2 regions of the Streptomyces sp. NPDC001443 genome follow, and region 1 is predicted to be linked to the other one. Evidence: riboswitches for the same ligand, from Rfam matches in the RefSeq annotation. Region 1 holds a riboswitch; the other holds the start of a gene.
The links. Region 1 has a riboswitch for ZMP and ZTP ahead of ACWC24_RS18855 (bifunctional 5,10-methylenetetrahydrofolate dehydrogenase/5,10-methenyltetrahydrofolate cyclohydrolase). Riboswitches for the same ligand answer to the same signal wherever they lie in the genome.
Positions count from the first base shown of each region.

Region 2: another riboswitch for ZMP and ZTP. It lies ahead of ACWC24_RS31555 (glycine hydroxymethyltransferase); the one in region 1 lies ahead of ACWC24_RS18855 (bifunctional 5,10-methylenetetrahydrofolate dehydrogenase/5,10-methenyltetrahydrofolate cyclohydrolase).

Region 1 covers NZ_JBSFIA010000016.1:126,801-130,262, reverse strand. Annotated here, with positions in the region: gene ACWC24_RS18865 (TetR/AcrR family transcriptional regulator) at 1-72, opposite strand, end outside; gene ACWC24_RS18860 (epoxide hydrolase family protein) at 110-1,150, shown strand; ZMP/ZTP riboswitch at 1,746-1,832, shown strand; gene ACWC24_RS18855 (bifunctional 5,10-methylenetetrahydrofolate dehydrogenase/5,10-methenyltetrahydrofolate cyclohydrolase) at 1,854-2,720, shown strand; gene ACWC24_RS18850 (hypothetical protein) at 3,378-3,462, shown strand, end outside.
Region 2 covers NZ_JBSFIA010000037.1:98,243-101,704, forward strand. Annotated here, with positions in the region: gene ACWC24_RS31555 (glycine hydroxymethyltransferase) at 1-1,373, opposite strand, end outside; ZMP/ZTP riboswitch at 1,417-1,505, opposite strand; gene rocD (ornithine--oxo-acid transaminase) at 1,628-2,815, shown strand; gene ACWC24_RS31565 (glutathionylspermidine synthase family protein) at 2,856-3,462, opposite strand, start outside.

The DNA of each region.
Region 1 (3,462 bases):
GTGCTGGGCGAACTGGCGTTGTGCGTGTTCCAGGATCCGCTGTCTGGTGGCAGCCGCATTGCGCAAGGTCATGTGTACAAGCATACACATCATGTGTACGCTGATACACATGGACGACGAGACGCGGACACGACTCCGACGAACGCGGCGTGTTGCGACCCCGTGGAGTGACGACGGGACGCGCGGCATCGGCGGCACCCGCCTCGACGAACTGCTCGAACGCTGGGCGAACGAATACGACTGGGGAGTGCACGAGCGCCGCATCGGCGAGTTCCCCTGGGCGACGGTGCAGGCAGGCGACACCGACCTGCGTGTGATCCACCAGCGGTCCGCGAACCCCGGCGCTCCGGTCGTCGTGCTGCTGCATGGCTGGCCGGACTCGGTACTGCGGTTCGAGCGTGTCCTGCCTCTGCTCGCGGACACGCACGTGGTGGTTCCCGCACTGCCGGGCTTCCCGTTCGCGACCCCGCTCGCCACTCCCGGCATGTCGGTCAACCGGATCGCCGGGATCGTCGCGGACGCCCTGAATGAACTCGGTTACTCGCGGTACACCGTGTCCGGCGGCGATGTGGGCGGTACCGTCGCGGAAATCCTCGCGGCCGAACACCCGGACCGGGTGGCTGCCCTGCACCTCACGAACATCGCCCCACAGCGTGCGCTCACGGCGGACCCGGCGAAGCTCGCGCCTGACGCGGCGGCCTACCTCCGCCGCTCGGCACAGTGGTTCCGGACCGAGGGCGGGTACATCGCGGAACAGTCGACGCGGCCGAACACACTCGCCGTCGCCCTCGGCGACTCACCCGCCGGCCTCGCGGCCTGGATCATCGAGAAACTGGAGTCCTGGTCCGACGAGTCGGCCTTCACTCCGGACGAACTTCTCACCTGGGTCACCGCCTACTGGGTCACCGGCACGATCGGAACATCTTTCACCACTTATGCCGAACCGGCCGCCCTCCCTGACCGGATCGACACTCCGACCGTGCTCTCCGTGTTCCCGCGCGACATCAAGCCGGAGCCGCGAAGCTACGCCGAGGCGTTCCTGAACGTTTGCGATTATGTGGAACACCGTGCCGGCGGCCACTTCGCAGCCTGGGAACAGCCCGAGGCCTACGCCGCCGACATACACCGTGCGGTCAAGCTGGGCGGCTGAAACGGAGCTTGCGGATGCTCCACCGAACGCCGTGCGCCCAAAACGGCCCATGGCGTGGCAGCCGCCATTGTGAACGTTCGTGGTCACGGCACTCCAGCCAGTCTGCGCAATGCCTGGTGTGCGTGGTCGGGTTTGTGGTCGGGGTGTGCGCAATCGTGGTCGGGCTCGTGGTCGGGGCCTTGCGCAGCCCTTGAACTGAGGTGTTGCAACGACCGACAGAACCCGGACCGTGATCCCGACCATGCGTCAGCCGGGAGCCGGCGAGCGTCCGGCGCTGCTTGCCGCAGCGGCGGCCGTTGTGCGATCACCTGCCGCCCGGCCCCAGGGCCCGGACACCGATGCGCAGACGCAAGCAGGCCGGGCCGCGACAGGCACCCGCGCAGTGCGCCAGACGGACCTGCGCAAGAAAAGACCAGGAAGCCCGGCAGGACTACGCAGCGGCCCCAGCACAATCTCGACTGCGCAGGATCCTCGACCGTTGCGCAGCCCGACGGCGCAACACCCTTCCGCAGCTACGCAGTCGGCTGCGCAATCACTGAGCAGGGCTTTTGAACTTCCCGTTCGTGATCAGCGCAAGCGCCATCCACTAGAGTGGTGCGTGGGCCGTGACTGGCGCTGAGGTGGAGCACCACCGGGGAGCGGTCTGACGAATCGGTCGATGCCGTGCGCCTGGGCGAGTGGTCAGCGACGCCTGGAGGCGACCATGTCCCAGACACAGACAGCCCTGCTTATGGACGGTGTCGGCCTCGCCCGACGCATCGTCGAGGAGACGTCAGGCAAGGCGGCAGAGCTTGCGCGTCGTGCCGGTGTGACGCCGTGCCTGGCCACGGTGCTGGTGGGTGAGGACCCGGCTTCGGTGACGTACGTCCGGATGAAGCGGGCCCGTTGCGCGAAGGCAGGCATCGAGTCCCGGCTTGTCAGCCTGCCGGCCACCACTACAACCGCTGAGCTGGTGGAGACCCTTCAGTCGCTCTCGAGGGACGCCGCAGTACACGGCATCTTGCTTCAGCACCCCGTAGGCCCTCACATCGATGAGCGGGCGGCATTCGAGGCCATCGCGCCGGAGAAGGACGTCGACGGGGTCACGATGAGCTCCTTCGGGGCGATGAGCTTCGGACTGCCTGGTTTCGCATCGTGCACCCCGGGCGGGATCATGCGGCTCCTGGACGAGTATCACGTCGATCTTGCAGGTCAGCATGCCGTTGTCGTGGGCCGAAGCGCGATTCTCGGCAAGCCCGTCGGAATGCTCTTGCTCGCCCGGGACGCCACGGTCACCTACTGCCACTCCCGAACGGCCGATCTGGCCGCGGCCGTGCGGGAAGCGGACGTTGTGGTGGCAGCCGTGGGACGACCTCGGCTCATTCGCGGCGAGGACGTCAAGCCGGGGGCCGTCGTGATCGACGCCGGATACAACCCCGGCAACGTCGGCGACGTCGACTTCGACTCCGCCCGCACTCGTGCTCGCTTGATCACGCCGGTTCCCGGTGGGGTCGGGCCCATGACCATCGCCGTTCTGCTGGCTCAGACGGTCGACGCGGCATCCATCCAGCTCGGGCCGGCCGGCCACTGAGTGAGGACGCCGTCGAGTTCGGCGTGGACGACAAACCACCAACCTGCTGGCCCGACCCTTTGTGGTCCAGCCGGCGCGGGGGCCTTTGCGGGTGAACCGCCGGGTGGTTTTGTACGGGGGAGAACTCAGAGACTGTCGGCGACGGCTGAAAAGAGACATCGCGCTCCGGCGAAACCGGGCGTTCCCCGCTCTGAGCAACAAGTGGTGTCAGCTCCCGGTTCCGGCACAGATCTTGGCGAGTCGTCGCGGAGAGTGGCGGTGTGTTCGATGGGAGGGAAGGTACACGAGCTCCAGCCACGTCAGCGTTCACGCATTCTGGTCCACCACCAGCCGAACGTCGCCAACTCGATGTAGTTGGGTTCAGGCGAAGCGCGGCGCTCGAATTCCTCATTCGATGCGCGTGATCAGTCGGCCCAGGTCCCGCTTGGCTCCCAGAGGAAGGCGCCGCATCGCCCACTTCAGGCCGTCACGGGCATCGTCGATCCCGGGCGAGCAGCACACGGAGGCATCCAGGTATCGGCCAGGCTGCTCGAAAGCCCACTCGATACAAGAAAGCGCGTTAGCGTGGTCTGTCCCGGAGAAGGGGGCTGACGGGCCAAGGCCCGGGCGGGCATGGCGCTGAGGTTCTCCTGCCCATACGCCCAGGGAGGAGCAGCTGTGAGTCGCCCGTCCGTCGAGCTCGTCCGCGCGCAGGCCGCGCAGTACCGCGAACGCGTCGCGGACTCCTGCGCCACCGCGCTGA
Region 2 (3,462 bases), on a different contig from region 1:
TTGGGGTCGAGGACGTGCTGGGCCTTGGAGGGGGCGCCCTTGGCGGTGGTGCCGGCCTCGGTGGTGGTCAGGACGCGGTCGATGAGTCCGGCGACCTCGTCCATCTCGGCGGTGCCCAGACCGCGGGTGGTCAGGGCGGGGGTGCCGATGCGGATGCCGGAGGTGTACCAGGCGCCGTTGGGGTCGGCGGGGATGGCGTTGCGGTTGGTGACGATGCCCGACTCGAGCAGGGCGGCCTCGGCCTGGCGGCCGGTGAGGCCGTAGGAGGAGGCGACGTCGATCAGGTTGAGGTGGTTGTCGGTACCGCCGGTGACCAGGGTGGCGCCGCGCCGCGTCAGGCCCTCGGCCAGCGCGCGGGAGTTGTCCACGATCCGCTGGGCGTAGTCCTGGAAGGCGGGCTGCCGGGCCTCGGCCAGGGCGACCGCCTTGGCGGCCATGACGTGCGGGAGCGGGCCGCCGAGGACCATCGGGCAGCCGCGGTCGACCTGGTCCTTGAGGGAGTCGTCGCACAGGACCATGCCGCCGCGCGGGCCGCGCAGCGACTTGTGGGTGGTGGTGGTGACGATCTGGGCGTGCGGGACCGGGTCGAAGTCGCCGGTGAGGACCTTGCCCGCGACCAGGCCCGCGAAGTGGGCCATGTCGACCATGAGCGTGGCACCGACCTCGTCGGCGATCTCGCGCATGATCCGGAAGTTCACCAGCCGGGGGTACGCGGAGTAGCCCGCGACGATGATCAGCGGCTTGAACTCGCGGGCGGAGGCGCGCAGTGCCTCGTAGTCGATCAGGCCGGTGGCCGGGTCGGTGCCGTAGGAGCGCTGGTCGAACATCTTGCCGCTGATGTTGGGGCGGAAGCCGTGGGTGAGGTGGCCGCCCGCGTCCAGGGACATGCCGAGCATCCGCTGGTTGCCGAAGGCCTGGCGCAGTTCGGCCCAGTCTGCCTCGGAGAGGTCGTTGACCTGGCGGGCTTCGGCCTTCGCCAGGAAGGGGGCCTCGACCCGGTCGGCGAGCACGGCCCAGAAGGCGACGAGGTTGGCGTCGATGCCGGAGTGCGGCTGGACGTAGGCGTGGCGGGCGCCGAACAGCTCTCGGGCGTGCTCGGCGGCGAGGGACTCGACGGTGTCGACGTTGCGGCAGCCGGCATAGAAGCGGCGGCCGACGGTGCCCTCGGCGTACTTGTCGCTGAACCAGTTACCCATGGCCAGCAGGGTGGCCGGGGAGGCGTAGTTCTCGGAGGCGATCAGCTTGAGCATCTCGCGCTGATCGGCGACCTCCTGGCCGATGGCGTCGGCGACACGGGGCTCGACGGCGCGGATCACGTCGAGGGCGGCGCGGAAGGCGGTGGACTCGGTGGAGAGGGGCTGCTGCTCTGTCATCTCGGGCTCCGGGTGGCGTGGCATCGAATGCGGTCACGGTTCACGGCACGGCCCAGGCGCACGGCACTGGTCACTACCGGGCCGCTCCCCGATGGTTCGTCCCATCCCAGCGCGCCAGTCACGGCCCGCGGGAAAGCCTACCGGGCGTGTCGTGGCGCATGGTCCCGCGTCCATCATGCGAGCGACCATGGGAAGGGGGCCCGTCCCACGTCCTGGAGGGCACAGTGACCGACCCCGTGATTGCCACAGAGTCCATGGTCCTAGCGGCCGAGGAGCACAGCGCGCACAACTACCGCCCGCTGCCGGTGGTCGTCGCCACCGCCGACGGCGCGTGGATGACCGACATCGAGGGGCGCCGGTATCTGGATCTGCTGGCCGGATACTCCGCGCTCAACTTCGGGCACGGCAACCGGCGGCTGATCGAGGCGGCGAAGGCCCAGCTCGACCGGGTGACGCTGACGTCCCGGGCTTTCCACCACGACCGCTTCGCGGCGTTCTGCGCCGAGCTCGCCGAGCTGTGCGGGATGGAGATGGTGCTGCCGATGAACACGGGCGTGGAGGCGGTCGAGACGGCCGTGAAGACCGCCCGGAAGTGGGGGTACCGGGTCAAGGGCGTGCCGTCGGAGATGGCGAAGATCGTGGTCGCGGGCAACAACTTCCACGGCCGTACGACGACGGTCATCAGCTTCTCGACCGATCCGGAGGCACGGGCGGACTTCGGGCCGTACACGCCGGGCTTCGAGATCGTGCCGTACGGCGACCTCACGGCGCTGCGGTCGGCGCTGACCGAGAACACGGTGGCCGTGCTGCTGGAGCCGATCCAGGGCGAGGCGGGGGTGCTGGTGCCGCCGGCCGGATATCTGCCGGGGGTGCGGGAGCTGACCCGGGAGCGGAACGTGCTGTTCGTCGCCGACGAGATCCAGTCGGGCCTCGGCCGGACCGGACGTACGTTCGCGTGCGAGCACGAGGGTGTGGTGCCCGATGTGTACGTGCTGGGCAAGGCCCTGGGCGGCGGGATCGTGCCGGTGTCGGCGGTGGTGTCGAGCGCCGAGGTGCTGGGGGTGTTCCGGCCCGGGGAGCACGGGTCGACGTTCGGCGGGAACCCGCTGGCCTGCGCGGTGGCCCTGGAGGTGATCGCGATGCTGCGGTCGGGCGAGTACCAGGCCAGGGCCGCCGAGCTGGGCGAGCACCTGCACCGGGAGCTGGCCGCGCTGACCGCGGGCGGGCGGGCGACGGCGGTACGCGGGCGCGGGCTGTGGGCGGGCGTCGACATCGCCCCGGCGTACGGGACGGCCCGGGAGGTCTCCGAGAAGCTGATGGACCGCGGGGTCCTGGTGAAGGACACCCACGGCTCGACCGTCCGGATCGCACCCCCGCTGGTGATCGCGAAGGAGGACCTGGACTGGGGGCTGGACCAGCTGCGCGCGGTGCTGGACGGGTGAGCGGGCGACGGGCCGCCTGCTCGCCCGCCCGAGCGGGCCGCTAGAGGATCACGTGGGGCAGGAAGCGGGCGTACTCGTCCGTGATCGGGCCGGCGGATTCCCGGATCCCGAGACCGGCCGACTCGTCCCCGACCACCCAGGCTCCGAGGACGACGTGGTTGCCGTCGAAGACGGGCAGCTCCGCCAGCGCCTGATAGCAGCGGGGTTCGTCGCCGGGCGCCGGGGCGGAGGGGTCGGGAGCGGCGGAGCCGGGCTCGTGGATCGTCACCCCGGCGCCTTCGCGGCCGAGGAGGGGCTTCGCCACGTAGCCGGTCGTGGCCGCCAGGTCGCGGGGGCCGTCGAGGTAGGCGGGGAGCAGGTTGGGGTGCCCCGGGTACAGCTCCCAGAGGATCGCCAGCAGCGCCTTGTTGCTGAGGAGCATCTTCCAGGCCGGCTCGATCCAGAGGGTGGACCCGGTGCCGCCGCCGTTGTCCAGGGTGTCGAGGACATGGCCGGCGAAGGCGTCGGTGGTGAGCCATTCCCACGGGTAGAGCTTGAAGATGCTGCGGATGAAACCGAGCTGCTGGTCCACGAAGCGGCCGGAGAGGGTGTCCCAGCCGATCTCCTCCATGGAGATCCACTCGGTGGCGAGGCCGGCCTGTTCGGCG